2 regions of the Candidatus Thalassolituus haligoni genome follow, and region 2 is predicted to be linked to the other one. Evidence: predicted binding sites of a transcription regulator. Region 2 holds the regulator's gene; the other holds the start of a gene.
The links. The regulator PhoB, encoded in region 2, activates phosphate uptake and scavenging genes when phosphate is short. The targets are predictions, from matches to a motif close to TGTCATANNNNTGTCANA.
Positions count from the first base shown of each region.

Region 1 (3,359 bases), 350 kb from region 2:
TGGCGCGTTCCATGCCAATAAAGGCATAACGCAGGCCATTCACCATACCGGTGGTGACGGATTCCGGTTCGCTGCCCTTGTCGTCGGAGCGGCCATCCGGGTAAATACCGGCGGCAATGGTCATTTCGGCCAGATCGTTGCCACTGTCGAACACCTGTTCGCCGGTTTCACCATTCCAGATACTGAAGGAACGGCCACCATAGGCATAGATGGTTTCGATGTCGGTAGCAACGGCTTCGTCGGAGAACGGGTTAAGGGTGGTTTTCAGACGTCCCAGCACGGTTTCACCTTGCAAGGTCGCAGCGTCCGGGAAAGCGGTTGTATTCAGTGTCAGGTCATCGACTCGGGCTTCTTCTGAGAAACCGTCGTAGTCGCGTGCGTCGCCTTCGTTGGCGCTGATGACATAATGGGTGCCATTGTCTTCGAAGGTGGTGATGGCGTCCGGCATAAAGAAGCCCTTGACGTTGGCGTAAGCGGTCAGCGCGGTGCCTGCTTCCTTGTCGGAGGCATTCATGGCATTGGCTTCGAGACCGTAGTCTTGCAGACCCAACGGCAGGATTTTGGTGATGGCTTCGGCATCGACGGTCAGGTCAATCACCGCCAGTCCGTTGTTTTCCTGCAGCGAGACCCAGGCTGTGGTGTCATCGGCACTGATGGCGACGTATTCCGGTTCCACATCCGTGGCCAGATCGGCGGCTGGGCCAAAGACACGGAACCCTTCAGCTTCCAGCGCTGCTTCCTGATCGTTCAGACCATCGAAAAACAGCGTGGTAACGGCCAGTTCAGCAGGGCTGGCGGCGAGGTTGGTTTCACCTGGGGTGGCGTAGATGTCACCGGTGGCCCAGTCTCCACCATCGGGCAGGCGACCGGCGCTGTTGGCGTGGGTATCGGCAGTGACTGTGTATTCGTCGGCCAGATTACCTTGATAGAACAGACGAATGGTGTCGCCTTTGCCGAGACCGAAGTCTTGATCCGCTGCGGCAACAATGGCAGCTGGCGCACCGTCTACTTGTGTCGTTTCATTCGGCATGATGACCAGGAACCCCTTGGCAGCAATAACAGTGCCATCAGGTATGGTCACCGGGGTATGGCCATCGTCGCTGTCGAGCAGCGTCCAGTCGGTGCCGCTAAAGGTAAACTCGGCATCGGCGCTGTTGTAGAGTTCAACAAAGTCAAAGTCACCTTTGGTGCGCACTTCGTTGATGAGAATGTCAGTGGCGACAGCGGTGACTGGCTCTTCTTCTTCAGCGGCGGCCGGTGCGGTATTAGCGGCGGCGGGAGTAGCGCTCATGGCACCTTCAGCCCAATCGCCGCCGTCCGGGTAGCGGCCAAGAGTGTCGGCGTGTTCGCCGTCAGTCCAGCTATAGCTGTCGTGAGCTGTGCCTTGATACAGCAGGTTGGCCGTATCGCCCTTGCCCAGACCAAAGCCATCGACTCCGCCCAGTACGGCGCTGGCAACGGTCGCTGGCAGTTCAGTTGCATCGGTCAGTACCAGCAGGTAGCCACCGGCGGCAATTTCAGTACCGGCTGGAATCGCAATGGCGGTATGGGTGCTGTCGCCATCCAAGAGACCCCATTCGCCGTCGGCGAAGGTATAGGATTCAGATCCGGCGTTGTAAATTTCAACATAATCGTAGTCGCCGGTAGAGCGCACTTCGTTAATCACGATATTACTGATGTCGAATTCGGCCGGTGTGTCGGTATTGGTATCCGCACTGTTGTTGTTATCGTTGTCGTCGCTGCCACAGGCAGTCAAGGCTGCGGTGATGGCCATCGCCAGCGTGCCTTTTTTCCAGAGATCGAGAGACATGATCTTTCCTTTGTTATCGGTATTAACAGGTATTCAAAGGCTTCAAGCGTATGACGGTTTTGTGACGTCCAGGTGACCTGAAAATGACACGAATATGACGATTGCAAGGCAAGACAAAACAAGTGGGGGCTGGCAGGGGGAATGGGTTTGGGCGGTAAGGTGTGGGCGGTAAGGTTTGGGCGGTAAGGTTTTACCGTTAACAGGCAGTAAATACGCAAACGGCACTTTATATAAAAGTGCCGTTTTGGACGGTGTCGTTTTGGTTAGCGATGGCCTCATCTACTCGGAAGGCTGAGGCGATGGCTGACGCGGCTGATCAGCCTTCAAATTCACCGTTATGGTAGATTTCCTGTACGTCTTCCAGATCGTTCATCAAACTGGCAAAACGCTCAAATTGATCGGCGTCGTCTGCTGCAATCGGGTGCGGCATTTGTGGCAGGTAGGTGATTTCTTCCATTTCAAAATCAATGTCGGCACGCCATTCGGTCAGTGCGGTTTTGGTTTTGAAGAACTCGGTGGGTGGCACCAGCACCGTGACCATGCCGTCTTCGCAGTCGATATCGGAAACATCAATATCGGCTTCCATCAGCATTTCCAGGGCTTCATCTTCGCTGTCATCAGCAAACACAAACATGGCGCGATGATCGAACATGTGGGAGACCGAACCCTGGCTGCCGAGCTTGGCCTTGCACTTGGAAAACACGCCCCGGATTTCACCGAAGGTGCGGTTCGGGTTGTCGGTCAGGGCGCTGATCAACACCATGGCACCGCCAGGCGCAATGCCTTCATACAGGGCCGGTTGGAAGTCTTCTCCAGCACCACCAGTGGCCTTGTCGATGGCTTTTTCGATCACGTGGGTGGGCACCTGATCTTTTTTGGCCCGGTCGATCAGTGAGCGCAACGACAGGTTGGCCGATGGATCGGGGCCGCCTGCCTTGGCGGCTACATAGATTTCTCGGCCATACTTGGAGTAGACCTTGGTTTTTGCCGCGGCCGTTTTGGCCATGGATTCTTTCCGGTTTTGATACGCTCTGCCCATGGGAATCAGTCTTTTCTTGGGTGAATAAGTCAAAAAACGTCTGAATTGTACCCATTGCTGTCGAGGCTGTCTTGTCGATCCGCTGCCGTCCGGGGATTTCAGAGATAAACCCTGATCCAGCGTGATGAATGTCTACGGAATAAAGGTGTGTGATCCGGTGTTCTCTCTGTGGCGTGAGTCGGTGAATCAGTGACGTGGCTTGCCCGCCAAATAACGCTCACGGAACAAGGCAAAATAAGCTGCCAGGCGGCTGCTTGCGGTGGCTGCGCCCAGCTGTTGCAGTATTTCTATCGCTACTTCTGCGGTGCCCAGCTGGTAATCGTGCGCCGCTTCCCTCAATTGATAGTTACCCGGTTCGAGTGGCTCAATCCCCAGTATTGGAATGCCACTGAGGTAAGGGCTGCGGAACATTTTGCGGGCTTCGCGCCAACTGCCGTCGAGCAATATCAGCAAGGGTTTGCGCTGTTGCTCTGACGCTTGCACCTGGTACTGCTGCAGCTTGTCCGGGGT
Region 1 covers NZ_CP139482.1:53,360-56,718, forward strand. Annotated here, with positions in the region: gene SOJ49_RS00295 (choice-of-anchor I family protein) at 1-1,810, opposite strand, end outside; gene SOJ49_RS00300 (YebC/PmpR family DNA-binding transcriptional regulator) at 2,127-2,849, opposite strand; gene SOJ49_RS00305 (tRNA-uridine aminocarboxypropyltransferase) at 3,036-3,359, opposite strand, start outside.
Region 1: SOJ49_RS00295 (choice-of-anchor I family protein) is a predicted target of PhoB. The motif match lies at 1,882-1,899, and genes of this name have one in related genera.

Region 2 (3,359 bases):
CGCTAGTGTCAGAAAGACGACTGCCGGGGAAAACGCAGGTAAACGTGCTGCCCTTGCCTTCTTCGCTGCTGATTTGCAGTTCACCATCATGATGCAGCAATACGTGTTTGACGATGGCCAGTCCTAGACCGGTGCCGCCGGTGGCGATGCTGCGGCTCGGGTCGGCGCGATAGAAACGCTCGGTCAGGCGAGGAATATGATGATGAGCAATACCGATGCCGTTGTCAGTAACACTGAAATAACCTTTGCCGCCCTCTGAGTACCAGTGCAGCTTCACATGGCCGCCTTCGGGGGTGTATTTCACCGCATTAAATACCAGGTTGGAAAAGGCACTGCGGAGTTCGTTATAAAACCCCATCAGCTTTTGGTCGTGGTCAATACTCAGCGAGAGAGTGTGTTTGTTGCTGCTGAGAGAGGCTGCGTCACGGCGAATCGCTTCCAGCAGCGGTTGCAACGCCACTGGCTGAGCCTGCTCATTCTCACCTGTTTCCAGCCGCGACAGCATCAGCAGATCCTTGAGCAGATTTTCCATGCGATGACTCTGCTCGCTCATCTGTTGCAGCATGCGTCCCCAGCGGGGTGGCAACATTTCAGAAGCAGCTTGCATGGTTTCGACGTAGCCGGAAATCACCGTGAGGGGGGTGCGTAACTCGTGGCTGACGTTGGCGACGAAGTCTTTGCGCATTTCTTCCAGTTGCTTCAGGCGGGTGACGTCATGCACCAGGATCAAGCGGTCTTTACGGCCAAACAAGGTGATATTGAATTGCAGGTAAATACGCGGGTTGATTGGAGAGCGAATGGTCAGCGGTTCGTGGTAGTCCGCCTTGTCGAAGTAGGCCTTGAACTCCGGCGTTCGAATCAGGTTGGTAATGGGCTGGCCAATATCAACCGGGCTGCGTAAGCCAAGGTAGTTTTGAGCGGCCTGATTCCAGAACTCCAGTGCCCCGGTGGCGTCGACCATCAATACCGAATCCTGCAGCGCGGCGGTTGAATCCTGTATGCGGTTGATAATGGCCTGCAAGCGCTGTTGATGTTTGATGCTGCTTTGTTGCAAGCGCTGGTTTTCCGTAAAAATGGAACCCCAGATACCGAGTGTGCGTGGCAAGACGGTGGTTTGTCCCTGATCCAGCCAGCGATGCAGGCGATAGAGCTGCAGCCACTGCCAGGAGATATAGATGCCCATCATCAGGCACAGGGCTTCCAGTGGCTTGCCAAAATAATAGTAGCCACAGCCAACGGCAAGTATCAGCAGATAAAGGATTCGGCGCAGCTCTCTGCGCCAGACAGGGGTCATCAAAATCAGGAGGCTTTGATCGAAAAGCGATAGCCCGTGCCACGAACGGTCTGAATCAGCTGTTCGTGGGATTCGCCAAGCGCCTTGCGCAGACGGCGAATATGGACATCGACGGTACGTTCTTCAACGTAGACATTACCACCCCATACCTGATCCAGTAGCTGGGCGCGGGAGTAGGCGCGCTCCTGATGGGTCATGAAAAATTGCAACAGGCGGTACTCGGTAGGGCCAATATCAATCGGGTTACCATGGGCGGTCACCCGGTGACAGACCGGGTCGAGCATCAGGCCACTGACCTCGATTGGTTCTTCAATGCCTTGCGGCGTTGAGCGCCGTAAAACGGCCTTCAGGCGCGCCACCAGCTCACGCGGTGAAAACGGTTTGGTGATGTAATCGTCCGCCCCCGCTTCCAGTCCTTGAACCTTGTTATCTTCTTCGCCCTTGGCAGTCAGCATGATGATCGGCAGCTCGGCAGTTCGATCTTCGCGCTTGAGGCGGCGAGCAAACTCGACACCGCTGGTGCCTGGCAGCATCCAGTCAAGCAAAATCATATCTGGCTTTCTGTCGATAATCTGCGCATGTGCTTCCTGTACATTCGCTGCTTCAAGGCATTCATACCCGGCCATTTCCAGGGCCACGGCTATCATTTCCCGGATCGGGGCTTCATCGTCCACAATAAGAACGGTCTTGCCTGCTTTGGTCATAACGGCTCGTCACGCAAATGTCACAATAGGAATAATGCGGGGGTATTACACTGATCCAGTGTTACAAGCATGTGACACTGCTGAGATTGGCGTCAAGCATATTGCCTGATCAGGGCAAAGATGGCGTCGCCAGGGCGTAGTTCAGCACCAGGCCAACCCAAATAATCGCGCCATACCAGTGAGCTGCCAGAAACTCCTTTAAACAGGCCATACGCTCACGGCTGCGGATGGCACGTAATTGCCACCACAAATAACCACCTGCAATTAACCAGGCGAGGTAGAATGGCCACCCTGCGTCTAATTGGCTGCCTGTCAGTAGCAGACAAAAATGCGCCATGCCATAAAGAATGGCAATCATGGTGACGTCCAGATCACCAAACAGGATTGCGGTGCTTTTGACACCGATCAACAGATCATCGTCGCGGTCGACCATGGCATAAATGGTGTCATAGCCGACGGTCCAGCAGACGTTAGCAATAAATAACAGCCAGCAGAGGGATGTCAGTTCATTGGCTTGCGCAGCGAACGCCATGGGAATTGCCCAGGAGAACGCAGCTCCGAGAAACACCTGTGGCAGGTGCGTGTGGCGTTTCATGTAAGGATAAAGTGCTGCCAGAGCAACCCCGCCGAGTGACAGCCAGAGGGTCAGGGTATTGGTCATTAACACCAGCAGCAAGCCGATCAGACAGAGCATAACAAAACCGATCAGCGCCTCGCGGTCGGCTATGCGGCCCTGCGTCAGGGGCCGATCCTGCGTGCGTTTGACGTGGCGGTCGATATGACGATCGGCGTAGTCGTTGATGACACAACCGGCGGAGCGCATCACAAATACTCCGAGGGTAAAAATCACCAGGTTGGCAATCGATGGCAAACCTTCGGCGGCCACCCATAGCGCCCATAGCATCGGCCATAACAGCAGGTAGGAACCGACCGGTTTGTTCAGCCGGGTCAGCTGAATCCACTGATGCCAGCGTGGCCAGAGTTTATCGAGTGTGGCAGACAGAGGTGATTGCATAATCAATGCCTTGTGTCGTCTGGCGAATGGAAGCGTGGTGATAGCAGTAGCGAAGAGAACGCCTCCGTTACCAGTAGAGGCGCACCGTTGATTGTAAACACGGAGCGCCTTGTCCAGCAAAAACAATGCGCACTGTCGGTTACCGGTTGACAGGCTTGACTGAACTTCAATGGTTGTCGGCGCAAGCTGGCCTGGCTGAATAAGTAGCTGCCAAGAGAACGATTGCCAAGATGACGAATTGGCTGACCAACCCTTGCCAGGCTGGTCAAGGGAATGACGGTACGGGCTCTTACCAGCTCGTATTGCCCCTGGCGCAGTGATACTTCGCGTACCCATACCGGTTGCC
Region 2 covers NZ_CP139482.1:4,078,320-4,081,678, reverse strand. Annotated here, with positions in the region: gene SOJ49_RS18440 (response regulator) at 1-6, shown strand, start outside; gene phoR (phosphate regulon sensor histidine kinase PhoR) at 1-1,294, opposite strand, end outside; gene phoB (phosphate regulon transcriptional regulator PhoB) at 1,300-1,998, opposite strand; gene ubiA (4-hydroxybenzoate octaprenyltransferase) at 2,108-3,013, opposite strand; gene SOJ49_RS18420 (chorismate lyase) at 3,016-3,359, opposite strand, start outside.